DNA from 2 places in the Roseburia sp. AF22-2LB genome. Region 2 is predicted to be linked to the other one. Evidence: predicted binding sites of a transcription regulator. Region 2 holds the regulator's gene; the other holds the start of a gene.
What was found. The regulator HrcA, encoded in region 2, represses chaperone genes, less so after heat shock. The targets are predictions, from matches to a motif close to TGTTAGCACTCNNNNNNNNNGAGTGCTAACA.
Positions count from the first base shown of each region.

Region 1: clpB (ATP-dependent chaperone ClpB) is a predicted target of HrcA. The motif match lies at 2,801-2,831, and genes of this name have one in related genera.

Region 1 is NZ_QTWM01000001.1:540,231-553,161, forward strand. It holds gene DWX96_RS02340 (metallophosphoesterase) at 53-883, shown strand; gene DWX96_RS02345 (hypothetical protein) at 858-1,169, shown strand; gene DWX96_RS02350 (spermidine synthase) at 1,181-2,761, shown strand; gene clpB (ATP-dependent chaperone ClpB) at 2,909-5,503, shown strand; gene DWX96_RS02360 (polysaccharide deacetylase family protein) at 5,581-6,276, shown strand; gene DWX96_RS02365 (replication-associated recombination protein A) at 6,501-7,826, shown strand; gene DWX96_RS02370 (aminotransferase class I/II-fold pyridoxal phosphate-dependent enzyme) at 7,846-9,129, shown strand; gene DWX96_RS02375 (DMT family transporter) at 9,140-10,000, shown strand; gene glyA (serine hydroxymethyltransferase) at 10,649-11,887, shown strand; gene DWX96_RS02390 (efflux RND transporter periplasmic adaptor subunit) at 12,098-12,931, shown strand, end outside.
Region 2 is NZ_QTWM01000002.1:126,532-139,462, forward strand. It holds gene mtaB (tRNA (N(6)-L-threonylcarbamoyladenosine(37)-C(2))-methylthiotransferase MtaB) at 1-327, opposite strand, end outside; gene DWX96_RS03245 (HPr family phosphocarrier protein) at 417-647, shown strand; gene thiI (tRNA uracil 4-sulfurtransferase ThiI) at 830-2,017, opposite strand; gene DWX96_RS03255 (cysteine desulfurase family protein) at 2,035-3,201, opposite strand; gene DWX96_RS03260 (16S rRNA (uracil(1498)-N(3))-methyltransferase) at 3,232-3,972, opposite strand; gene prmA (50S ribosomal protein L11 methyltransferase) at 3,978-4,934, opposite strand; gene DWX96_RS03270 (molecular chaperone DnaJ) at 5,175-5,705, opposite strand; gene dnaJ (molecular chaperone DnaJ) at 5,986-7,161, opposite strand; gene dnaK (molecular chaperone DnaK) at 7,239-9,119, opposite strand; gene grpE (nucleotide exchange factor GrpE) at 9,138-9,791, opposite strand; gene hrcA (heat-inducible transcriptional repressor HrcA) at 9,812-10,855, opposite strand; gene hemW (radical SAM family heme chaperone HemW) at 11,062-12,249, opposite strand; gene lepA (translation elongation factor 4) at 12,267-12,931, opposite strand, start outside.

The DNA.
Region 1 (12,931 bases), on a different contig from region 2:
ATAGACGGATAAACAGATAATGAATAAAAAGGATGGAATGAGGATTTAAAAGATGTGGGCAATACTAATGATAGTACTGTTTTTCAGTGCGTTTGCAGGAATCATCTATCTGATAAACCGGATTGGAAAATTTGGTTTCCTGAATAAAATAACAAAAGGAAAAAAGTGGCTGCGCATCCTAATTAGTGCGGTTTTGGTATGTGGAATCACCGTAATACTCTGGGTAGCGTGGGGTTCGATGAATGCTATAGTATGCATTCTGCATCTGATTATATTCTGGCTTATCAGTGACGGAATTTTTGCACTGATAAAAAAACGCCGGAAGAAATCTTTGAAAAGATATTATGCCGGAGCTGTGGCACTTGTATTTACCATAGGATATCTTGGAAGCGGCTGGTATCTGGCACATCATGTATGGGAGACGGACTATCAGATTCAGACGGATAAGGAAGTAGGAAGCCTTCGGGTGGCAGTATTTGCAGATTCCCATGTAGGGACAACTTTTCATGGGGAAGGCTTTGCCGAGCATATGAAAACCATAGAGGAGCAGCACCCGGATGTGGTTCTGATTGTGGGAGACTTTGTGGATGATGATACGACAAAAGAAGATATGATAGCCTGCTGCAAAGCATTAGGAGAGCTTGATACGACTTATGGTGTATATTATGTCTTTGGAAATCATGATAAAGGATATTATCCGCCGGAATACCGGGGCTATGATGGAAATGATTTGATAGTGAAATTAGAAAAAAATCAGGTACATGTTCTGCAGGATGAGGTAGAACTGATTGCGGATAAATTCTATATAATAGGAAGACAGGATAAATCCGAAGAATATGCAGAAAAAAAGAGCCACAATGGAAGAACTGACGGCAAACCTTGATCCGGATAAATTCTCCATTGTATTAGACCATCAGCCACAGGATTATGCAGCGCAGCAGAATGTCAATGTGGATCTGGTTCTTTCCGGACATACCCACGGTGGACAGCTATTCCCGCTGATGACCATTGAGAATCTTACGAAAATGACACCGGATGACCGTGTCTATGGATATGAGCAGAGAGAAAATACGAATTTTATTGTAACATCAGGAATTTCCGACTGGGCGATTAAGTTTAAAACGGGATGTAAGTCGGAGTATCTTATGATTGATATTGAAGGAAAATAAAAGAGGTGTATATGAAAAAGTTATTTTTGTATTTGACGGAATTTTTTGCAGGAATGTCAGTGATGGCAGTAGAGTTAGGCGCAAGCAGATTACTTGCACCATATTTTAGTTCTTCCCAGATAGTCTGGACAATCATTATCGGAACCATTATGATTGCCATGGCATTGGGAAATATTTATGGCGGAAGGACGGCAGACAAATCACCGAACCCGGATAAACTGTATGGAAGAATTATCATTGCCGCAATCTGGATTGCATTAATTCCGGTAGTGGGAAAATATATTATCATAGGAATATCAGCCCTTTTAATCTTTGCGGTAAATAATAATTTCCTGATTATTGCAGCTTTTGCAGCCTGCATGGTAATTTTCGTATTTCCGCTGTTTCTGTTGGGAACGGTAACACCATCCCTGGTAAAATATTCTGTTGATAATTTAGATGACAACGGAAAGACAGTAGGTACCTTAGGGGCATTTAACACCATCGGAAGCATCATTGGAACCTTTATCCCAACCTTTGTGACAATTCCGGCAGTAGGAACATCCGTTACATTTCTTATCTTTGCGGGAATTTTACTGGCATTATCCATCGTATATTTTATCAATGCGCATACCGGAAAGAAGAAAATAGTTGCATCTATTCTGATATTTGCACTGTGCTGCGGGTTTGGATATTCCGACTCATTTGCATTCTGGGAAAATAATCTGACCTATGAGGGGGAATCCGTATATAACTATCTTCAGGTATACGAAAATCAGGACAAGGTGTCCTTATCCACCAATGTGTTATTCGGTGTGCAGTCTGTGTATATGAAGCAGGATGAACTGACCGGTATGTATTATGATTATGCCATGGCGGCACCGCTTATGTTAAAAGACAAAGAAATATCAGACATGGATGTGCTGATTCTTGGAATGGGAACCGGTACTTATGCAACCCAGTGCCGGAAATATTTTGGAGATATGAATGTGGAAGGTGTTGAAATTGATGAGAAGATTACAAAGCTTTCCAGACAGTATTTTTCACTTTCGGAGGATGTGCCGGTAACGACTTATGATGGAAGAGCATTTTTAAATGCATCCGATAAGAAATACGATGTCATTATGGTAGATGCTTATCAGGATATTACGATTCCGTTTCAGATGTCTTCCGTTGAATTTTTTACGCTGGTAAAAGAGCATTTAAATGAAAATGGCGTAATGGTGGTGAATATGAACATGCGTGGGCAGAAAGAAGGAAATATTAACCAGTATCTTTCCGACACCATAGGAAGTGTATTTGGAACAGAATATACTGTGGATGTGGCAGGCTCTACAAACCGGGAACTGTTTGCATCCGACAATGGAGAAATTTTAAAGAATCTTTCTAACAACATTTCCAAGCTTGAAAATCAGGAGTTAAAGGGAATGATGACAGAGGTATTGGCAGATACCGTTTCCTATGAAAAGGGCGATTATATTCTTACAGATGATAAGGCACCGGTGGAACTTCTTGGAATGCAGGTGATTGATGAGATGATAAAAGATGAAGTTGCATATTATAAGGGAGTTTATAAAGAGGAAGGGCTGAAAGGACTGCTGAATTCCTTTTAAATATAAGAAAAATAGTAATTAACAAAAATTGTCTGAAAATTTTAGCACTCACCTCTTGACAGTGCTAATAATGCGTGCTATATTTATGCTTGGAAACAGAAATAACAGGAATTCGTTCATAGCACAGTGGGAAATGAGGTGAAAGATATGAACATTCAGAAATTTACACAGAAGTCAATGGAAGCAATCCAGGATTGCGAAAAATTAGCATATGAATATGGCAATCAGGAAATCGAGCAGGAACATCTTTTAGTGGCATTACTGCAGCAGGAAGATGGACTGATTTTAAAACTGATTGAGAAAATGGAAATCCAGAAGGAGCATTTTGTAGACAATGCAATCCGCCATCTGGAAGCAAGAACCAAGGTGTCCGGCGGCCAGGTTTATGTCGGCCAGGCATTGAATAAGGTATTGATTAGTGCAGAGGATGAGGCAAAGCAGATGGGAGATGATTATGTTTCTGTAGAGCATCTGTTTTTATCCTTATTAAGATATCCGAACCCTGCATTAAAGGAAATTTTTAAGGAATATGGTATTACAAGAGACCGTTTCCTGCAGGCACTGTCTACGGTGCGTGGCAACCAGCGTGTGACCTCCGATAATCCGGAAGCTACTTATGATACCTTAAATAAATATGGTTATGATATGGTAGAGAGGGCGAGAGACCAGAAGCTGGATCCGGTCATCGGACGTGATGCAGAAATCCGGAATGTAGTGCGAATTTTGTCCCGTAAGACGAAAAACAATCCGGTACTGATTGGCGAACCCGGTGTAGGTAAAACCGCAGTTGTAGAGGGACTGGCACAACGGATTGTACGTGGTGATGTTCCGGAAGGATTAAAGGATAAGAAGCTCTTTGCACTGGATATGGGTGCATTGGTAGCCGGAGCAAAATACCGTGGTGAATTTGAGGAACGTCTGAAAGCAGTATTGGATGAAGTAAAGAAATCCGAAGGACAGATTATCCTCTTTATCGATGAGCTGCATACCATTGTCGGTGCAGGAAAAACCGATGGAGCCATGGATGCCGGACAGCTTTTAAAACCAATGCTTGCCCGTGGAGAACTGCATTGTATCGGTGCTACCACATTGGATGAGTACCGGGAATACATTGAAAAGGATGCCGCATTGGAACGAAGATTCCAGCCGGTTATGGTAGACGAACCAACGGTAGAAGATACTATTTCTATCCTGCGTGGATTAAAGGAGAGGTATGAAGTATTCCATGGAGTAAAGATTACCGACAGTGCACTGGTTTCCGCAGCAGTGCTTTCGAACCGTTATATCTCAGACCGGTTCTTACCGGATAAGGCAATTGACCTGGTGGATGAAGCCTGTGCACTGATTAAGACAGAGCTTGATTCCATGCCGACCGAGTTAGACGAACTGAACCGTCGTGTCATGCAGTTAGAGATTGAAGAGACTGCATTGAAAAAAGAGGATGACCGTCTGAGCCAGGAGCGTCTGGCAGACTTACAGAAAGAGTTAGCGGAGCTTCGGAGTGAGTTCCAGAATAAGAAGGCACAGTGGGACAATGAAAAGAAATCCGTAGAGAAAGTCCAGAAGCTGCGTGAGGATTTGGAAAGCCTGAAAAATGAAATCCAGCAGGCAGAGCAGAGCTATGATTTAAATAAAGCGGCAGAATTAAAATATGGTAAGCTGCCGCAGTTACAGCAGCAGTTGGAAATTGAAGAAGAAAAAGTCAAAGGTGAAGATTTATCACTGGTACATGAAAGTGTCAGCGAAGAAGAAATCGCAAAGATTATCTCCCGCTGGACCGGAATCCCGGTAGCAAAACTGACTGAGAGCGAACGAAATAAGACACTGCACCTTGATGAAGAACTGCATAAACGTGTCATTGGACAGGACGAGGGCGTTACCAAGGTAACAGAAGCAATCATCCGTTCCAAAGCCGGAATCAAAGACCCGAGCAAGCCAATCGGTTCTTTCCTGTTCTTAGGACCAACCGGTGTAGGTAAGACAGAGCTTGCCAAAGCATTAGCAAGCTGCCTTTTCGATGATGAATCCAATATGGTCCGTCTCGATATGAGCGAGTATATGGAGAAATATTCCGTCTCCCGTCTGATTGGAGCACCTCCTGGATATGTAGGCTATGATGAAGGTGGTCAGCTGACGGAGGCAGTCCGCCGGAAACCGTATTCCGTAGTCCTCTTTGATGAGGTGGAAAAAGCACATCCGGATGTCTTTAATGTACTGCTTCAGGTACTGGATGACGGACGAATTACCGATTCCCAGGGGCGTACCGTAGACTTTAAGAATACCATTATTATCATGACTTCTAACTTAGGCTCCATGCATCTGTTGGAGGGCATTGACGAAAATGGCGAGATTCGTCCGGAAGCAGAAGAAGCTGTCATGGAAGAACTGAAGGGTAACTTCCGGCCGGAATTTTTAAACCGTCTGGATGAAATCATTATGTTCAAGCCGCTGACCAAAGACAACATCGGCAACATTATTAAGTTACTGATGGCAGATTTGAATAAACGTCTTGCAGACCGTGAACTGAAAGTAGAACTGACCAAGGCTGCCGAGGATTATATTACTGAGAAGGGTTATGATCCGGTATATGGTGCAAGACCGCTGAAACGTTTCCTGCAGAAACATGTGGAGACGCTTGCAGCAAAATTGATTCTTGCAGATAAAGTCAGAGAGGGAGATACCATTCTTATCGACCTTACCGATGGAGAACTGACTGCAAGCGCAAAACCGGCGACCGCCTGAAATGGTTCAAGCCTGACATAATAAGAAATGCAGTTGCTGCATATATTGTCAGGAGAGCAGAAAAGTAACGGTGTAAAATGAGTCGAATCCGAAAAGCATTGATATGGATGAATCTGGCACTGGCGGTATTGGTAATTGCCGCCGGAGCCTGTCGGATCCGTGTCAATCATCTGGTAAATGCAGAGAGCATGAATATAAAGAAAACAAGTGGAATAAAAGAGGTTGCATTGACATTTGACGATGGACCAAGCCCGGAATGTACGAAAGATTTACTGGAAGGGCTGGAGGAGCGCAATGTCAAAGCAACCTTTTTTGTAATCGGAGAGAAAGCAGAGGCATATCCGGATTTGATAAAGAAAATTCAGGATGATGGGCATATCATAGGAAATCATTCCTATACCCATGTGAACCTTGGCATCTTATCGAAGAAAGATGCCTGTGAGCAGATTCGAAAGACCAATGATGCCATTTATCAGATTACCGGGGAATATCCGCAGTTTTTGCGTTCTCCTTTCGGAAGCACCCAGAAGAATCTGGACTGTCAGATGAATATGATAGAGGTGCTCTGGGATGTAGACCCGAGGGACTGGGAGGTACAGAATAAGGAAAAAGTCGTCAATAAAGTAATGACGGATGTCAAAGATGGTGATATTATTTTATTACATGACGGTTATGACAGCAGTATGCTGGCAGCATTTGAGATTATTGACCGGCTGCAGGCACAGGGTTATGAATTTGTAACGGTAGATAAGCTGATATTTGAGTTACCTTGAGAAAAAAGAATGTTTCAATGGATTTTTTTGTGTGTTTTCACTGGAAAATCGAGAAAAAATACCAGAATAGACTTGTCAAAAGACGAAAATTAAGGTATGGTATCTTAGGATGAAATGAATTATTTTAAAGCTCAAATGTCATTTTGAAACCAAAAAAGTATAAAAATGAAGAAAAATAAGAGTAAAAATGCAAGATTCGTTTTGAAATTATGCAAGGAGCAAAAATGGATTTATTTGATTACATGCGGGAACAGAATATGGAAAAAGAGTCTCCCCTTGCGGCAAGACTTCGTCCCACGACCTTAGACGAAGTAGTCGGGCAGGAACATATTATCGGAAAGGACAAGCTGTTATATCGTGCCATAAAAGCAGATAAGTTAAGTTCTATTCTTTTCTATGGACCGCCGGGAACCGGAAAGACCACGCTGGCAAAAGTGATTGCCAATACCACCAGTGCTGAATTCCTTCAGATGAATGCTACATCTGCAGGAAAGAAGGACATGGAGGAAGTGGTGCAGCAGGCAAAGAACAATCAGGGAATGTATGGAAAGAAAACGATTCTTTTCATCGACGAGATTCATCGTTTTAATAAAGGACAGCAGGACTACCTTCTGCCTTTTGTAGAAGACGGAACGATTATCCTGATTGGTGCCACAACGGAAAATCCATATTTTGAAGTCAATGGAGCTTTACTATCCCGTTCCATTATTTTTGAACTGCATGCACTGGAAAAAGAAGATATTAAGAAGCTTTTGGTGCGGGCAGTTACTGATAAGGAAAAAGGAATGGGTGCATATCAGGCAGTCATCGATGAGGATGCACTGGAATTCATGGCAGATGTAGCCAATGGAGATGCAAGGGCAGCCCTTACCGCCATTGAACTTGGAATCTTAACCACACCACGAAGCGAAGACGGACTTATCCATATTACAATCGATGTGGCACAGGAATGTATCCAGAAGCGTGTAGTGAAATATGATAAGGCAGGCGATAATCATTATGATACGATTTCTGCATTTATCAAAAGTATCCGTGGAACAGACCCGGATGCAGCCCTTTATTACCTCGCAAGAATGTTATATGCAGGAGAAGATATCCGTTTCATCGCAAGAAGAATCATGATCAGCGCGGCAGAGGATGTTGGTACAGCAGACCCGATGGCATTGAATGTAGCGGTTTCTGCAGCACAGGCAGTAGAACGTATCGGTATGCCGGAGGCACAGATTATTCTTGCAGAAGCAGTTGCCTATGTGGCAAGTGCCCCAAAGAGTAATGCATCCTATATGGGACTGAATCGGGCGATGGATGTGGTAGAACATACCAAAACGGCACCGATACCAAATCACTTAAAGGATGCACATTACAAATCCGCCGGAAAATTAGGACATGGTCTGGGTTATCTTTATTCCCATGATTACCCGCACCACTATGTCAGACAGCAGTATCTTCCGGACGGGCTGACGGATTCGGTATTTTACGAGCCGACCGACAATGGAAAAGAAAAAGAAATCGCCCAGTGGCTTCACTGGTTAAAAGAAAATGATGAATGATACAGGAGGAAGGAATAAGATGCAGTCTTATCAGGAAATGTCAAAAGAAGAATTGTATAAGGTAAAGGAAGGCCTTGAAAAAGAATATGCAAAATACAAGGGAATGGGGCTTTCTTTAAATATGGCAAGAGGAAAGCCGGCAGCAACCCAGCTCGACCTTGCTATGCCGATGCTGGATGTATTAAACAGCAGCAGTGAATTAATTGCAGAAGATGGTACAGACTGTAGAAATTATGGAGAATTAAAAGGAATTCCGGAAGCAAGAAAATTAATTGCAGATATGGTAGGAAGCACACCTGACCATGTTTTTGTATACGGTAATTCCAGCTTAAATGTTATGTACGATACCGTATCCCGTTCCTTTACCCACGGTGTCATGGGAAGTACACCATGGTGCAAACTGGATAAAGTAAAATTCTTATGTCCGGTACCGGGCTATGACCGTCATTTCGGAGTAACAGAATTTTTCGGTGTAGAAATGGTAAATGTACCGATGACTTCCGAAGGACCGGATATGGATATGGTAGAGCGTCTGGTAAGCAGCGATGATTCCATTAAAGGAATCTGGTGTGTACCAAAATATTCCAATCCTCAGGGAATCACTTATTCCGATGAAACCGTCCGCCGTATGGCAGCATTAAAGCCGGCAGCAGAAGACTTCCGTATTTACTGGGACAATGCCTATGTAGTACATCATCTCTATGAAGATGAGCAGGATGACCTTTTAGATATCATCAGCGAATGTGAGAAAGCCGGCAACCCGGATATGGTATATGAATTCTGCTCTACATCAAAGGTAAGCTTCCCGGGAAGCGGTATTGCAGCAATCGTAACTTCCAAGGCAAACCTTGACTTCATTGAAAAACAGTTTACGATGCAGACCATCGGACATGATAAGATTAATCAGCTTCGTCATGTACGTTATTTCAAAAATATTGACGGAATCAATGCACATATGATGAAACAGGCAGCAATTATGCGTCCGAAGTTTGAAATGGTAGAAAGAACATTGCAGGATGAATTAGGCGAGCTTGGAATCGGTTCCTGGATTAGCCCGAAGGGTGGATACTTCATCTGCTTTAATACTTTACCGGGATGTGCAAAGAGTGTTGTTGCCAAAGCAAAAGAAGCAGGCGTTGTTATGACACCGGCAGGAGCACCTTTCCCTTATGGAAAAGACCCGGAGGATTCTGTTATCCGTATTGCACCAAGCTTCCCGACTATGGAAGAACTTGAGACAGCAACTAAAATTTTTGTACTTTGCGTCAAACTTGCAAGCGTAGAAAAACTGCTTGCAGAATAGAAAGAATCATATGAAACAGGAAAAAAGACAGGGAATTTTATTTATTATAGGAGCAGGCTTCTTCTTTGCACTGATGACATTTTTTGTCCGGCTGTCAGGAGACCTGCCTACGATGGAAAAGGCTTTTTTCCGAAATGCAGTAGCTGCCATTGTGGCAGCTTTTCTGCTCATCCGGGCAAAAGAGCCATTCTATGCACCAAAGAAAAGCTGGGGCGGACTCTTCATGCGAAGCTTCTGCGGAACGGTAGGATTAATCTGTAATTTCTATGCCATTGACCGGCTGAATATTGCAGATGCCAATATGTTAAATAAGTTATCGCCTTTCTTTGCAATTATTATGTCAACCTTTATCTTAAAGGAAAAGGCAAATAAAGTAGAATGGGGAGCAGTTGTGCTGGCATTTACCGGAGCACTACTTGTCATTAAGCCATCCTTTGATATACAGTTTGTTTACGGACTGATTGGAGCACTGGGCGGACTGGGTGCAGGAATTGCTTATACCTATGTGCGTAAATTGGGAAAAATGGGAGTGAAGGGACCGGTTATTGTCCTTTGTTTTTCACTCTTTTCCTGTGTTGTCACATTGCCATTTTTTATCATCGGATATAAGCCTATGAGCATGACACAGTTTGTCTGCCTTATGCTGGCTGGCGTATGTGCAGCAGGCGGACAGATCTGCATTACCACAGCATATACGAAAGCACCGGCAAAAGAGATATCTGTTTTTGATTACACCCAGATTGTCTTTGCGGCACTTCTTGGCATTCTGTTCCTGGATCAGATACCGGATGTCCTCAGTATTGCAGGCTATATTGTAATCATTGGAACTGCCATATTTAAGTGGCAGTATAATATGAAACACGACACCTAGAAAAGGGAACTGGAAAAGATATCTGAAAATGCACTTTTTTACGGTAATGCGTAAAATTACAGTTGCGTTGAATCAGGCTATCACTTATAATGATACTCAAAGTAAATATATTGGGCGATTGCGAAATTGGATAACCAGTCTTTCAAATTTTTCTATAGAAAGGGCATTGGAGTCTGCACTGAAATCCCGTAGTTCTAAAAGGTATATTTTGCTTGATGCGATAAAAACAGTCTTTCCAATGTTTGACATCGTCGCTGCATTGGTCGTCAACTTCAGATGCATGATAAGGGCTGTTAGGGGCACTTAGAATTTCGTCTGTTCTTTGGCAACGCTGGCACAGGGACGTGCCAGCGAGGCGCAATTGAACATGGATGTGAATTTGCGCCGGTTGCCGGAATGTACGATGTCCATGCCGAAATTCTTAGTGCTCCTTGCAGGCTTTATGCCGCATCTGCAGTTGGCGGACAGTACAGCGACCCCGTCAAAGCAACGGAAAGACAGTTTACAATCAAGCAAAACATACACTTAAGAACTGCTGGCATTCCAGTACAAATAACTCCAAATCCCCTTTCATAGCAAAATTTTGAAAGAAAAGCTGTCCCCTTTCGCAATCGCCTAAAGAAAATCACATAGAGAAGGAGAAGAAACATGTATACATTAGAAGATATTCAGGCAGTGGACATGGAAGTTGCAGATGCCATTACCAAAGAATTTGACCGTCAGAACAGCCACATTGAGCTGATCGCATCTGAGAACTGGGTAAGCCCGGCAGTAATGTCAGCAATGGGCAGTGTAATGACTAATAAATATGCAGAAGGCTATCCGGGAAAGAGATATTACGGCGGATGTGACTGCGTTGATATTGTAGAGAATCTGGCAATTGAGAGAGCAAAAGAGCTGTTTGGCTGTGACTATGTAAACGTACAGCCACATTCCGGTGCTCAGGCAAACATGGCTGTACAGTTCGCAATTTTAAAACCGGGTGACACCGTAATGGGAATGAACTTAGACCACGGCGGACATTTAACACACGGAAGCCCGGTAAACTTTTCTGGAACTTATTTCCATATTGTACCTTATGGTGTAAATGATGAAGGCTTCATTGACTACGATAACGTAATGAAGATTGCAATGGAATGTAAGCCAAAGATGATTATTGCAGGTGCATCTGCATATGCAAGAACCATTGATTTCAAGAAATTCCGTGAAATTGCAGATGCCTGTGGTGCAGTTCTTATGGTTGATATGGCACATATCGCAGGACTTGTTGCAGCAGGACTTCATCCAAGCCCAATCCCATATGCAGATGTTGTAACAACAACAACCCATAAGACCTTAAGAGGACCAAGAGGCGGAATGATTCTCTGCAATCAGGAAGCAGCAGATAAATATAACTTTAATAAGGCAGTATTTCCGGGAATCCAGGGTGGACCTTTAATGCATGTCATTGCAGCAAAGGCAGTCTGCTTAAAAGAAGCGTTACAGCCGGAATTCAAGGTATATCAGCAGGGTATTATTGATAATGCCCAGGCACTTTGCAAGGGATTATTAAGCCGTGATATCAAGATTGTATCCGGCGGAACTGACAACCATCTGATGTTAGTAGACCTTACTAATTATGATTTGACAGGTAAGGCAGTAGAAAAATTATTAGATGCTGTAAACATCACATGTAATAAGAATACCATTCCGAATGATCCGAAGTCTCCATTCGTAACCAGCGGCGTTCGTCTTGGTACTGCAGCTGTTACATCAAGAGGCATGAATACAGAAGATATGGACAAGATTGCAGAGGCAATTGCCATGATGATTAAAGAGGGCGAGGCAGCTTCTGAAAAAGCAAGAGCAATCGTATCAGAGTTAACTGCAAAATATCCTCTGAAATAAATCGTAAAAATTTTTGTCGGGAAATTAATGATTTCTTAAGAAATCTTAGGAATTATCCACGCTGTATTTCGAATAAGAAAATGATAAAATAGTCGTAAAGTATGAAAGCTTTACGGCTATTTTTTTCGAAGTCAGGCACCCATAAAAAGCTGCCAACGGCAGTTTCTACAGGTAAAAGGCAGGAAAAAGGAATTATTCAGGAGGAGACAGATGAGCAAAAAGAAGGTAGGCATTATTATTGGAGTTATTGCAGTGGCAGTAGTTGCAGCCGGAGTAGGATTCTATTTCCTAAAGGGAAGAAGCAGCGGTGGAAATTCGGCAGACAAGGTATATGTAGAAAAAGTATCTGCAATCATGAATCAGTCAGCAGGAGTCAATAACCGTTACAGTGGTGTGGTAGAACCACAGGAGACCTTAGAGATAAATAGGGATTCCGAACGTAAGGTAAAGGAAGTATACGTTTCCGTTGGCGATGAAGTAGAAGAGGGAACCGTATTATTTTCCTATGATACAGAAGATTTGCAGATGCAGATAGACCAGGCAAAGCTTGAGATGGAAGGCATTGCAAATGACATTTCTAATTCAAATGCACAGATTGCAGAATTACAGAAAGAAAAAGCAAGTGCACCGGAAGACCAGCAGTTTGAATATACCACACAGATTCAGACACTGCAGACTTCCATTAAGCAGTCAGAATATAATAAGAAAAGCAAACAGGCAGAGATTGACAAATACCAGAAATCCATCGACAACTCAGAAGTAACCAGTAAGCTGGCTGGTGTTGTAAAAGTAATCAATGAAAACGGGGTGGATTCCGATGGAAATACTGCAGCATATATGAAAATATTAGCTACAGGCGAGTACCGTGTAAAAGGAACGATTGATGAGACTTCTGTAGGAACAATATCCGAGGGAACACCGGTTATTTTACGTTCCAGATTAGACGATACGCAGACCTGGACAGGAAGTATTTCCAAGATTGATACTGAAAGCACTCAGACAGACAGTAATTCTGCTTATATGTATGATGGAAGCAGCTCCGGA
Region 2 (12,931 bases):
AATAAGCTCCACCAGTTCATGTTTCTTGTCATTTCCGATAATGATATCCACGGATAAATCCCTTGCTGCTTCTTCCGATGAAGTCTGGACATAACAGCCGGCAGCGACAACGATACTGTCCGGATTTTCTTTTTTTGCTTTATGAAGCATCTGGCGGGATTTCCGGTCTGCCATGTTGGTTACCGAACAGGTGTTAATCACATAGACATCCGCCTGTTCCGTAAAAGGAACAATCTCATAACCTGCCTGTTCTAATAACTGCTGCATAGCCTCCGTCTCATATGCGTTCACCTTGCATCCCAAATTGTGCAATGCTGCTTTTTTCATTCGATTTTTTCCTCACTTCTAGTTGACTTTTACCTCCAAAGAAGTTACTATTAAGAAAAAGTATTTATAGCAACCAAGGAGGTCTTACTATGAAAACAGTTCAAATTTCATTAAACTCAATCGATAAGGTGAAATCCTTCGTAAACGCAATCACACAGTTCGAATTTGATTTCGACTTAATCTCTGGAAGATACGTTATCGATGCTAAATCTATCATGGGTATCTTCAGCTTAGATTTATCCAAACCAATCGACTTAGCAATTCATGCAGAGTCTAATCTGGATGAGATTATGGAAGCATTAAAACCTTATCTTGTATAATTGAATTGATGTAAATGAATTGGGGGGATTGCGAAAGCAATCCCTTTTTTTATTTGTGCAGGAACCCGCTACGCTGTGCGAGTCCCTTATTTAATTCCGTTTCTATATATTGCTCTGCTTTTATATATTATCTGTTTCTACGTAATATTCTGCTTCTAAACAGCATTCTATTTCTATTCACACTACTCTGCTTCTACGTGAATCACTTCTACCGTATCAATTGCAGTCTGCATCAGGTCATCAATCTTCTCTTCTAACTTTGTTTCAGATTTCTTGATGTATTCAATGTTCGGTTTGGTAACCGGATGCTTTGCCACAAAAATGGTACAGCAGTCTTCAAACGGCTGGATAGATGTCTCATAGGTATCAATTTTTTCTGACACTTCTACGATTTCCTGCTTGTCAAATCCAATCAATGGGCGGTATACCGGCATGGTACATACTTCATTGGTTGCCGCTAATGACTGCATAGTCTGGCTTGCAACCTGTCCGATACTCTCTCCGGTAATCAGTCCTAAACAGCGGTTTTCTTTAGCAAAATGCTCTGCCAGTTTCATCATATAGCGGCGCATGATAATGGTAAGCTCCTCATGTGGACATTTCTCATAAATATAAAGCTGGATATCGGTAAAATTCACTACATGAAGATTGATAGGTCCGCTGTATCTTGCTACCAGTTTTGCCAGATCCACTACCTTCTGTTTTGCACGTTCTGAAGTATATGGCGGTGCATGAAAATAAGTTGCGTCCAACGCTACTCCACGTTTTGCAATCATATAACCTGCTACCGGACTGTCGATTCCGCCGGATAATAATAACATGGCTTTTCCGTTAGAACCTACCGGCATTCCACCCGGTCCCGGAATTTCCTTGGAATAAATATTGATAAGGCTTCTGATTTCAATGCAGACCATAACCTCCGGGTTATGCACATCTACCTTGCTCTCCGGGAACGCATCTAAGATTTTTCCACCCAGTTCAGCATTGATTTCCATGGAATCAAGAGGATAATTCTTTCTTGCTCTCCTTGCATTTACTTTAAAGGTAAAGTTCTTTTCCGGATATTCTTTACCCAGATAATCTACCACTGTCTCCGCTAATTTATCGAAGCCTTCATCCTCTACCTGAAGTAATGGACAGAATCCTACAATACCAAATACACGGCTTAATGCTTCTACGGTCTCGTCATAATCATAGTCATCAGATACTACATTGACATAGATTCTTCCCTGCTCTTTGGTTACTTCAAACTCGCCCTCTGCTGTCTTTAACGCATGGCGGATCTGCTCCATTAACATATTTTCAAAAATGTAGCGGTTCTTTCCCTTTACTCCGATTTCTCCATATTTTACCAGAAATGATTTATACATATGATTTCCTTTCTCTTTTAATGTCTTGTATATTTCTTCAGTACCGGAAGCAGTTCTCCCAGTACTTCTAATGTGTAATCAATCTCTTCTTCCGTTGTATGCACACTGAAGGAAAAACGCAGTGTGGAATCCAGAAGATTTTCCTTTAAATGAATGTTTCTAAGTGTCTTACTGCCCTTCTGCTTACCTGCATGATTGTTCGAAGAACAGGCAGAACCGGAAGATACATAAATCCCCCTGTCTTCCAGTGAATGTAATAATACTTCACTTCGGATTCCTTCAAAGCTGACGCTGACGATATGTGGTGCAGAATCCTCTCCGATCTTTCCATTTACATGGGTTCCTTCCAGCCTTTCGATTCCGTTGATAAAACGCTGCTTTAATCCGTAAAGATGCGCTCTCTTTTCATCGAGATTCTCATAGATTTCTTCTGCTGCTTCTCCAAGACCTGCAATTGCCGGTACATTTTCCGTTCCGGAACGCATTCCCTTCTGCTGTCCACCGCCTAATATCAGCGGCTTTAATTTCGTCTTTTCCTTCACCCAGAGGAATCCGCTTCCCTTTGGCCCATGAATCTTATGTCCGCTGACGGAAAGCATGTCTATGCCAAGCTTCTTTGGATAGATATACATTTTTCCATAAGACTGGATTGCATCTACATGAATCAGTGTAGCCGGATTCTTTTTCTTAATAAGCTCTGCAGCTTCTGCAACCGGCTCGATGGCTCCGATTTCATTATTTACCTGCATCATGGAAACAAGAATAGTCTGTTCCGTTACTGCTTCTTCTAATTCTTCCAGTGAAATAATTCCATTCTCATCCACAGAAAGATAAGTAATGTCAAAGCCCTGCTCCTTTAAGAATTCCATTGGATTCTCTACGGATGCATGTTCAATGGATGTGGTTATAATATGATTTCCCGCTCTGCGGTTTGCCATTGCAGCACCGATAATCGCAAGGTTATTTGACTCCGTTCCACCGGATGTAAAGATGATTTCTTTTTCTGATACTCTTAATGTTTTTGCTATTTTCTTCTTTGCAGTCTCAACAAATCGTTCTGCCTCAATTCCTTTCATATGAAGGGAAGATGGATTGCCATAATCCTTCGTCAGAAGGTCTACCATTAACTGACACGCCCGGTCACTGCAGCGGGTGGTCGCAGAATTATCCAGATATGCTTCCATACTTTTCTACACTTTCTTACTGTTTTTTCGTTATATACGGCTCTCTAATTGCAGCATCAGCATGGACATCATGCAGATACCTGCTGTATCTGTCCGAAGTATTCTTCTTCCTAAGGAAATGGACTGCATGGTCTCTCTTGCTTTTGCAATCTCTTCCTCTGCAAATCCGCCTTCCGGTCCTATCATAATGCTGATACTCTTCCCCGGTTCGATTTGCTCTAATACTGTCCTGGTTCCTTCCATGCCATTTTCATTTTCATAAGGCACTAAGCGGATATCACAGTTTTCTGCCAGCTTTAAGGCTTCCTTGAAAGATACTACTTCATGAATCTTTGGAATGATACTGCGCTTTGACTGTTTTGCTGCAGTCTCTGCCTGCGCCTGCCATTTTTGTACCCGTTGTGCTGCCTTTTTTCCTTCCAGCTTTACCACACAGTATTTCATGTCTACCGGAATGATTTCATAGACACCAAGTTCTACTGCCTTTTCAATCACCGTTTCCATCCGATCTCCCTTCGGCAGTGCCTGAAATAAATAGATTTTAGACGGAAGCTCGGTTCCTTCTTCGTCCACAGATACTATGTCTGCCTGCACGAAATTTTCTCCGGTTTCTGCAATCTTACAAAAATAATTGCCACCTTCCCGGTCACTGATGCGAATCGTCTCTCCGATTTTCATACGCAGTACATTCCGGATATGATTTACATCGCTTCCGGTTATGGTAACATATTCTTTGCCCACCTGGCTTTTTTCAACAAAAAACTGATGCATCTATTTTACCTCTGATTTTTCCGTGCAGTTACATTGACCCATTCGCCCTGATGGTTGACTTCTAAGATTTCAAAGCCTGCCTGCTCTAAAGCTTCTTTTACTTCGTTTTCTTTAAAATCAATAATTCCGGAAGTAATAAGCACTCCCTGCTCTTTCGCACACTGATAAAGTGCCGGTGCCATCGGAATAATAATATCCGCTAAAATATTCGCTACGACCAGATCATAACCTGTGCCAATCTTTTCCTGAAATGCTTTATCGTCAATCAGGTTTCCAACATAAAATTCACCTGAATTTTCTGCCAGATGATTGACTGTCATATTTTCATGAGTTGATGTGATACAATCTCCATCCACATCCGTACCCACTACGCTGCCTGCACCAAGCTTTAATGCTGCAATGGATAAGATTCCGCTGCCGCATCCTACATCCAGAACACGCTCGCCCTCTTTTAAATATTTACGAATCTGGCGGATACAAAGCTGTGTTGTCTCATGCTTTCCGGTTCCAAAGGAAATACCCGGGTCAATCTCGATTAAGAATTTATTTTTATCCTCTTCCTTTAATGGTTCCCAGGTTGGTTTGATTAAAATATCATCGATATAAAAAGACTGAAAAAACTGTTTCCAGTTATTAATCCAGTCAATATCCTCGGTCTGGCTGGAGGTAATATCTCCGCTTCCGATTTCTACCATGCTTCTTAACTGCTCTAAACCAATGCGGACTGCCTTTAAAGTCTCGGTATGGTCTTCGCCTGCCTCTAAATAAAAGCTGACTTTGCTTTTTCCTTCGTCTGGTGGAAGCTCCGGCGGAAAATCAATAAACATTTCTCCTGTTTCTTCTTTCGTCAATGGTACATTATCTTCGATTTCAATTCCTTCAATGCCATTTTCTGATAACATCATGCTGATAAAATCCTCAGCTTCTGTTGTTGTATCTATTGTATATTTATCCCATTTCATAGTTTCTGCTCCTGTTCTTATCTTAACCTTCTATTATAAAAAGCAAACATTTTAATCTTAACATAGCTTTTTATTTTTCGCAACTGTAAGGGAATCAACGGCAACCAGCAGACAGCTTCTTTAGATACATAGCGACGCCTATGCATGTCTGGTAACACAAAAACAGCGGAACATATTTCTTCTGCCCGCTGATTTTCCTGTTTATTGCTATGTCATTGCTGTGCTATTATTGCAATCTTATTACTGATATTTTACTTCCAGTTTCTGCATCAGCACCTGATATTCCCGGTTAATTTCCTGAATGGTACCGGTGTCTCCATTGAGATTATCCGGATGATATATTTTAATCAAATCCTTATAACGCTTCCGCAATGATTTTTCATTGCCCACGCCCATAAAGAACATTTCTCCCTTCACCACATTGGATGATTGGTTTCTATTCTCCTGTTCAAATTCATGTACTCTGCTGTAAAAGTCTCTCTGACGCTCCATTTTCTGCTTTTCGGCAGCAAGTTTCTGAAGTTCACTTTCTAATATTTTCCACTTCATGTCAAAAAGATGCTGTTCCCGCTTCATCCGCTCCTGTTCAAGATTCTTCTCCATCTCGAATTTCCGCTTCTGACGTTCTAACTCCCTCTGATGGTGTTCCATCTCGCGTTTGGAATTTTCCAGTTCTCTCCTTGTATGTTCCAGTTCCACAGTCTGCTGAAAACACCATTTATCAAACTGTGCTGCATCCTTCTTAATCACAGCGCTGTTATGCTGCTTCATAAATCTCTCTCCTTGTCTCATAAACGGTTGCCTAAATCAACATATGGTTACAAAAAACTTATGAATCAGAAACAGTATACAATATGTTGTCACAAAATGCAACAACGAGAAACTCACTTTTGCAGTTTTCCCGAATTATCACAATACTCAACTACGAGAAACACGCTTTGCGAGTTTCTCGAGTTATCGCGGTGCTCGCCAAATCTGCAAGCATGCGATTTTTCTCGCTACTCGCGTAAAAAAAGCTGCCTCCATTTTTCAGGAAACAGCTTTATCATTTTTATAAATCATCGAAGGACTCTTTAATTTTTCCCATAAATCCCTTTTTCTTTTTCGTGCCTGCCGCACCATTCTGTGTCTTTAATGAATTACCGGTCTCTGCATCAAACTGGCGCAGTGCCTCTTTTGCAGCTTCATTTAATCCGGTCGGGACCTGAACCACAAGTGTAACATACTGGTCACCACGGACTGCCTTGTTACGCAGGGATGGGATTCCTTTTCCTTTCAGACGGATTCTGGTGTCGGTCTGTGTACCAGGTTTTACTTCGTAGACCACATCGCCGTCGATGGTTGTAATTCTTACTTCTCCGCCCAATGCTGCCTGTGCAAAACTGATTGGTGCTGTTGAATATACATCCATGCCCTGTCTCTGAAGGATTGGATGGCGGGATACTACTACTTCTACCAGAAGATCTCCTCTTGGTCCGCCATTTACCCCCGGCTCACCTTTTTCACGGATTCTTACACTCTGACCGTTATCAATTCCGGCAGGAATGCTGACCTTAATCTTCTTCCTGCTGGCAATGTAGCCGGTTCCACGACAGTCCGGACATTTGTCACGAACAATTTTACCGCTTCCGTTACATTCCGGACAGGTCTGTACATTCTGTACCATACCAAATAAGGACTGCTGGGTATATACCACTTTTCCTTTTCCCTGACATTTGCTACAGGTCTCCGGACTGGTTCCCGGCTTCGCTCCTGTACCATGACAGGTCTTACATTCATCCTTTAATACTAAATCAATTTCTTTCTCACAGCCAAATGCTGCCTCTTCAAATGTAATTCTGACACTGGCACGTACATTGGCTCCCTTCATCGGTCCGTTGCTGCTGCTGCGTCTTCCGCCGCCAAAGAAATCTCCGAAAATGTCTCCAAAGCTTCCAAAAATGTCTCCCATATCCATACCTGAGAAATCAAATCCGCCTGCTCCGCCGGCACCTCCATCAAAGGCTGCATGGCCAAACTGGTCATACTGTTTTCTCTTCTCCGGGTCGCTCAGTACTGCATATGCTTCAGATGCTTCCTTGAATTTCTTTTCTGCTTCTTTATCCCCCGGGTTCATATCCGGATGATATTTCTTGGCAAGGACACGATATGCTTTTTTTATTGCTGCGTCATCTGCGTTTTTATCAACGCCTAAGACCTCGTAATAGTCTCTTTTCTGTTCTGCCATAATCTATTCCCTCTTTACCGTTTGTAAGGGTTGACAGTAAAACTGCCAACCCTTTCTACTGCTTTTTATCTGTAGAATTATACTTCTTTGTAATCAGCATCTACCACATCATCATCTGCGGAACCTGCAGTTGCTCCACCGGCTGCACCTGCTCCCATATCAGGGCCTGCACCAGCGGCTCCCTGAGCTGCCTGAGCATTCTCATACATCTTAGCAAATACTTTCTGTGCACTTTCCATCAGTTTCTCTTTTGCTGCTTTCATCTCAGCAACCTGATCCTCTGTCATGTTTTCAGCCTGTGGATTTGCATCTACTAAAGCTTTCAGTGCATTTAAGTCAGCCTCTACTGCAGATTTATCTGCCGCATCAAGGTTATTTCCAACCTGGTCTAATGCCTGCTGTGTCTGGAATACGAAGGAATCTGCATCATTTCTGGTGTCAATTGCTTCTTTTCTCTTCTTGTCCTGTGCTTCAAATTCAGCTGCTTCTTTTACTGCTTTATCGATATCTGCATCAGACATGTTAGATCCGGCAGTAATTGTAATATGCTGTTCTTTTCCGGTTCCTAAGTCTTTTGCAGATACGTTTACAATACCGTTTGCATCGATATCGAAAGTAACTTCAATCTGAGGAACTCCACGACGTGCTGGTGGGATACCATCCAGACGGAACTGTCCAAGGGATTTGTTATCTCTTGCGAACTGACGCTCACCCTGCACTACGTTGATATCTACTGCTGTCTGGTTATCTGCTGCTGTTGAGAAAATCTGACTCTTTCTTGTAGGAATTGTTGTATTTCTCTCAATCAGTCTTGTTGCAACTCCACCCATGGTCTCGATAGACAGTGACAATGGAGTAACATCCAGAAGAAGGATATCACCTGCGCCGGCATCTCCTGCTAATTTACCACCCTGGATGCAGGCACCAAGTGCTACACACTCATCCGGGTTTAAGGATTTACTTGGCTCTTTGCCTGTTAACTGTCTTACTTTATCCTGAACAGCCGGGATACGTGTAGAACCACCAACCAATAATACCTGACCTAAGTCTGCATTGGTTACGCCTGCATCCTTCATAGCATTCTGTACCGGGATTGCTGTTCTTTCTACTAAGTCATGTGTCAACTCATCAAATTTTGCTCTTGTTAAGTTCATATCAAAATGCTTTGGTCCTTCTGCTGTTGCAGTAATGAATGGCAGGTTGATATTGGTTGTTGTTGCAGAAGATAACTCTTTCTTAGCTTTCTCTGCAGCTTCTTTTAATCTCTGAAGAGCCATCTTATCAGTAGATAAATCAACGCCTTCTGCTTTCTTGAATTCGTCAATCATCCACTGTGTAATCTTGTTATCGAAGTCATCTCCACCTAATCTGGTATCACCGTTTGTAGATAATACTTCGATGACTCCGTCACCAATTTCAATGATAGATACATCAAATGTACCACCACCTAAGTCGTATACCATAATTTTCTGTTCTTTTTCGTTGTCCAGTCCATAAGCAAGTGCTGCTGCTGTCGGCTCGTTGATGATACGTTTTACATCAAGTCCTGCAATCTTACCTGCATCCTTGGTTGCCTGACGCTGTGCATCATTGAAATATGCCGGTACAGTAATAACTGCTTCTGATACTTTCTCTCCTAAATATCCTTCTGCATCAGCTTTTAATTTCTGTAAAATCATTGCAGAAATCTGCTGTGGAGAATACTGTTTGTCATCAATGCTTACTTTGTAATCGGTTCCCATATGTCTCTTAATGGAAGAGATTGTTTTCTCTGCGTTGGTTACTGCCTGACGTTTTGCAGGTTCACCAATCAGACGCTCACCTGTTTTTGTAAATGCTACGATAGATGGTGTTGTTCTTGCACCTTCCTGGTTTGCTATAACGGTAGGTTTTCCACCTTCCATAACTGCCACACAACTGTTTGTTGTTCCTAAGTCAATACCAATAATTTTACTCATGTTCTTATCCTCCTATGCTTAATTCGCTACTTTTACCATGCTATGTCTGATTACATTTTCTTTGTACTTGTAACCTTTCTGTAACTCCTCGGCTACTACATTCTCACCGAGTTCTTCATCTTCCACATGCATTACTGCATTATGGAGATTCGGGTCAAACTCCTGACCGGCTGCTTCAATCGGTGTTACACCAACCTCTGTCAGCACTGTCATCATCTGCTTATAAATCTTATCCATACCTTCTACGAAGCCATTGTTTTTGTCTTCTTCCGGTACAGCTGCAAGCCCTCTTTCAAAATTGTCGATAACTGGAAGGATTTTCTCTAAGATTGCGCTGGCTCCCATGTCATACATCTGGCTCTTTTCCTTTTCCGTTCTCTTACGGAAGTTTTCAAATTCTGCCATCTGACGTTTCAGCCGGTCGGTTAAATCTTCAATCTGTTCGTCCTTCTTATCTTTCTTGTCTTTCTTTTTAAAGATACCTTTCTTTTTCTCCTCATCTTCTTTCTCTATTTCTTCCGGTTCAGATTCGGTATCTTCCGTTTTTTCTTCTGCCTCAACTTCTTTTTCTTCTGAGGCGGTATTCTGTGCTTCTTCCTGCTTTTTTGCATCCTCTGCTTCTAAGTCTTCTAATACTTCCTCAAGCACTTCTTCTTTCTTTTCTTCTGCCACTTCCTTACCACCTTTCTATGCTATTCTTTCTTCGGCTTATCAAATATGCCTTCTAGTTGTGATTTCAAATTTTTCAGATTATCCATGACGTTCTCATAATCCATACGCTTCGGTCCGATAATTCCTATCGTTCCCTTCACGCCTTTACCAAGTTCATAGGTAGCTGTTACCACACTGCAGTCCTTCATGGTCTGAATTGGAGATTCATCTCCTATATAAACCTGTATGCCGTTCTCCTCATTGCTGAGGTTATCCGTCACCAGACTTACTAACTGTTTCTTCTCTTCTAACGCATCTAAAAGCTCTCCTGCTTTCTGCGAATCCGATAACTCCGGATATTTTAAGATATTCGTTGCACCGCTGGTATATATCTCCAAATCCTCGTCTTCGCTGATTGCTTCTGCTACTGCATCCAATACATCACTGATGACTTTGGAATGGATACCGGCTTTCTCTTTCAACACTGCTATGGTGCCCAGATTAATCTGATCTAATGACAATCCATTTAAATGTGTATTCAAAAGCATGTTAAGTTTTAACATATGCTCATTATCTATCGGCTCTTCTATCGGAATCATCTTATTTTTCACAAGATTGCCTTCCAATACGACAACTGCCAGAATATGTTCATCATCCACATTGGATAACTGGATGAACTTCAGGCTGTTGTGGTGATACTGCGGTGCTGTTATCATGGTGGTGTAATTCGTGTTGTTCGCCAACAGCTTTGCCACCTGCTGCAATACCTGTTCCATCTTCTCCGTATGTTCAATTACGAACTCTTTCATATCGGATACTTCTTTGTCCTTCTCTGCAATCAGATTATCTACATAGAAGCGATATCCCTTATCGGATGGAATTCTTCCTGCCGATGTATGTGGCTGCAAAATATATCCCATCTCTTCCAAGTCCGACATCTCATTCCGGATTGTTGCGGAACTTAAGTTCAAATCCGTATACTTGGAAATGGTTCTTGAACCAACCGGCTCACCTGTTTCCAGATAGTTGCGAATGATTGCATTTAAGATTTTTGTTTTTCTTTCATCTAATTCGTTCTCGTTCATTCACGTTCTCCTGAAAATGAAACTTTTATAGGTATTTGAAAAAGCTTTTTGTACTGCTTTTTCTTAGTTGTTAGCACTCAACTTGAAAGAGTGCTAATTTCTATGTACTTAAGATAGCACCATTCGTTTTTTTTGTCAACAGCATTTTATAATTTTATATTTTCTTTAGATTTGTTCTGATTCAATGCGGTTCAACACCGCACTACTTAATCCAGTAAAAACTGGGCGAGTACATAGTTGCTGATGTCCATGCCATGGTCGCTGAGCTTTATTACACCGGCTTTTTTCTCGATTAAGTCCTCTTCCTGAAGCTGGTTTAAGACTTCGCCATATACTGCTTCTATTTCCACGCCAAAAGTCTCTTTGAATTCTGTTCTTGTAACTCCCTTTAACATACGCAGGCCTAAAAACATGAATTCTTCCATCTGGGCATGGCGGCTGATTGCATCTGCACTCTCATGGAGATTCAATGCCGGTACTCCATCTATTTCCTTCGCCGAAATATTACCACATGCTTTGATATACGCTTCAATCTCTCTTATATTACTGTAGCGTACTTCTCCAATCAGGGAAGCCGCCCCAAGTCCTACCCCAAGATACGGTACCCGCTTCCAGTATCCGATATTATGCCTTGCCTCTTTCCCCGGCTTTGCATAATTGGATACTTCATAATGCTCATAACCTGCCTCTGCAAGAATCTCCTGAGTCTTTTTATAAATTTCATACTCCGTCTCTTCAGATGGCAGATGTTCTGTCGGCTTTCCGGCTTCCCGGAGCACTGCCTCGAATTTATATTTCTCATAAAATGGTGTTCCCTTTTCGATAATCAGGGAATAGGCTGAAATATGCTCCGGTTTTAATGCTATGACACGCTTTAAGCTGGTGACAAATTTCTCCGTACTCTGATAAGGCAGGGCACTCATCAAATCAACGTTGATATTTTCAAATCCACATCTTCTGGCACATTCATAATTCTCCAAGAACTGCCGGTAAGTATGGATTCTTCCTAATATCTTTAATTCATCATCAAAGGCAGACTGTAACCCTATGCTGAGACGGTTAATGCCTGCTTCTTTATAGGTAAGAAGTTTTTCCTCATTTAAAGTTCCGGGATTACATTCTATGGTAATCTCTGCATCTGCTTCCACCTCAAAGCTTACCTGAATCTGTTTTAAAAGAAGTGCGATATATTCCGGTGCTAAAAGAGACGGTGTTCCGCCCCCTATATATATAGTAGAAAGAGCCGGACGTCCCATTGTCTGTCCGTAATATCTGATTTCATGCAAAAGAGCACCCACGTAGCGGTTTTGTAACCGCTCGTCCGCAGGTGCTGATAAGAAATCACAATATTCACATTTTCTTACACAAAAAGGAATATGCACATAAAGTTCCATCTATGTTCTCCTGTCATCTATTTCTCATCTAACTTCAGTACACTCATAAATGCTTCCTGTGGAATCTCTACATTTCCCACCTGACGCATACGTTTCTTACCTTCCTTCTGTTTCTCTAACAGTTTACGCTTACGGCTGATGTCACCGCCGTAACATTTTGCCAGCACATCTTTTCGCATTGCTTTTACTGTCTCACGGGCAATTACCTTGCTTCCAACGGCTGCCTGAATCGGGATTTCAAATAAATGTCTCGGAATCTCTTCCTTTAACTTCTCACACATCTTTCTTCCACGCTCATAGGCGGTATCCTTAAATACAATAAAGGAAAGAGCATCCACTTCTTCTTTATTAATAAGAATATCCAGCTTCACAAGCTCTGACTGCTCATAACCCTTCATCTCATAATCAAAGGACGCATATCCTTTAGAACGGGATTTCAATGCGTCAAAGAAATCATAAATAATTTCATTTAACGGAAGGTCATATTTAATAACTGCACGGGTCTGCTCAATATATTCCATACTCTTATAGATACCACGGCGTTCCTGGCACAAATCCATAATGGCACCTACATATTCGGATGTCACCATAATTTCTGCTGCAACCATCGGCTCTTCCATATATTCGATTTCGGATGGATCCGGAAGATTGGATGGGTTTGTCAATTCTATCATGGTACCAT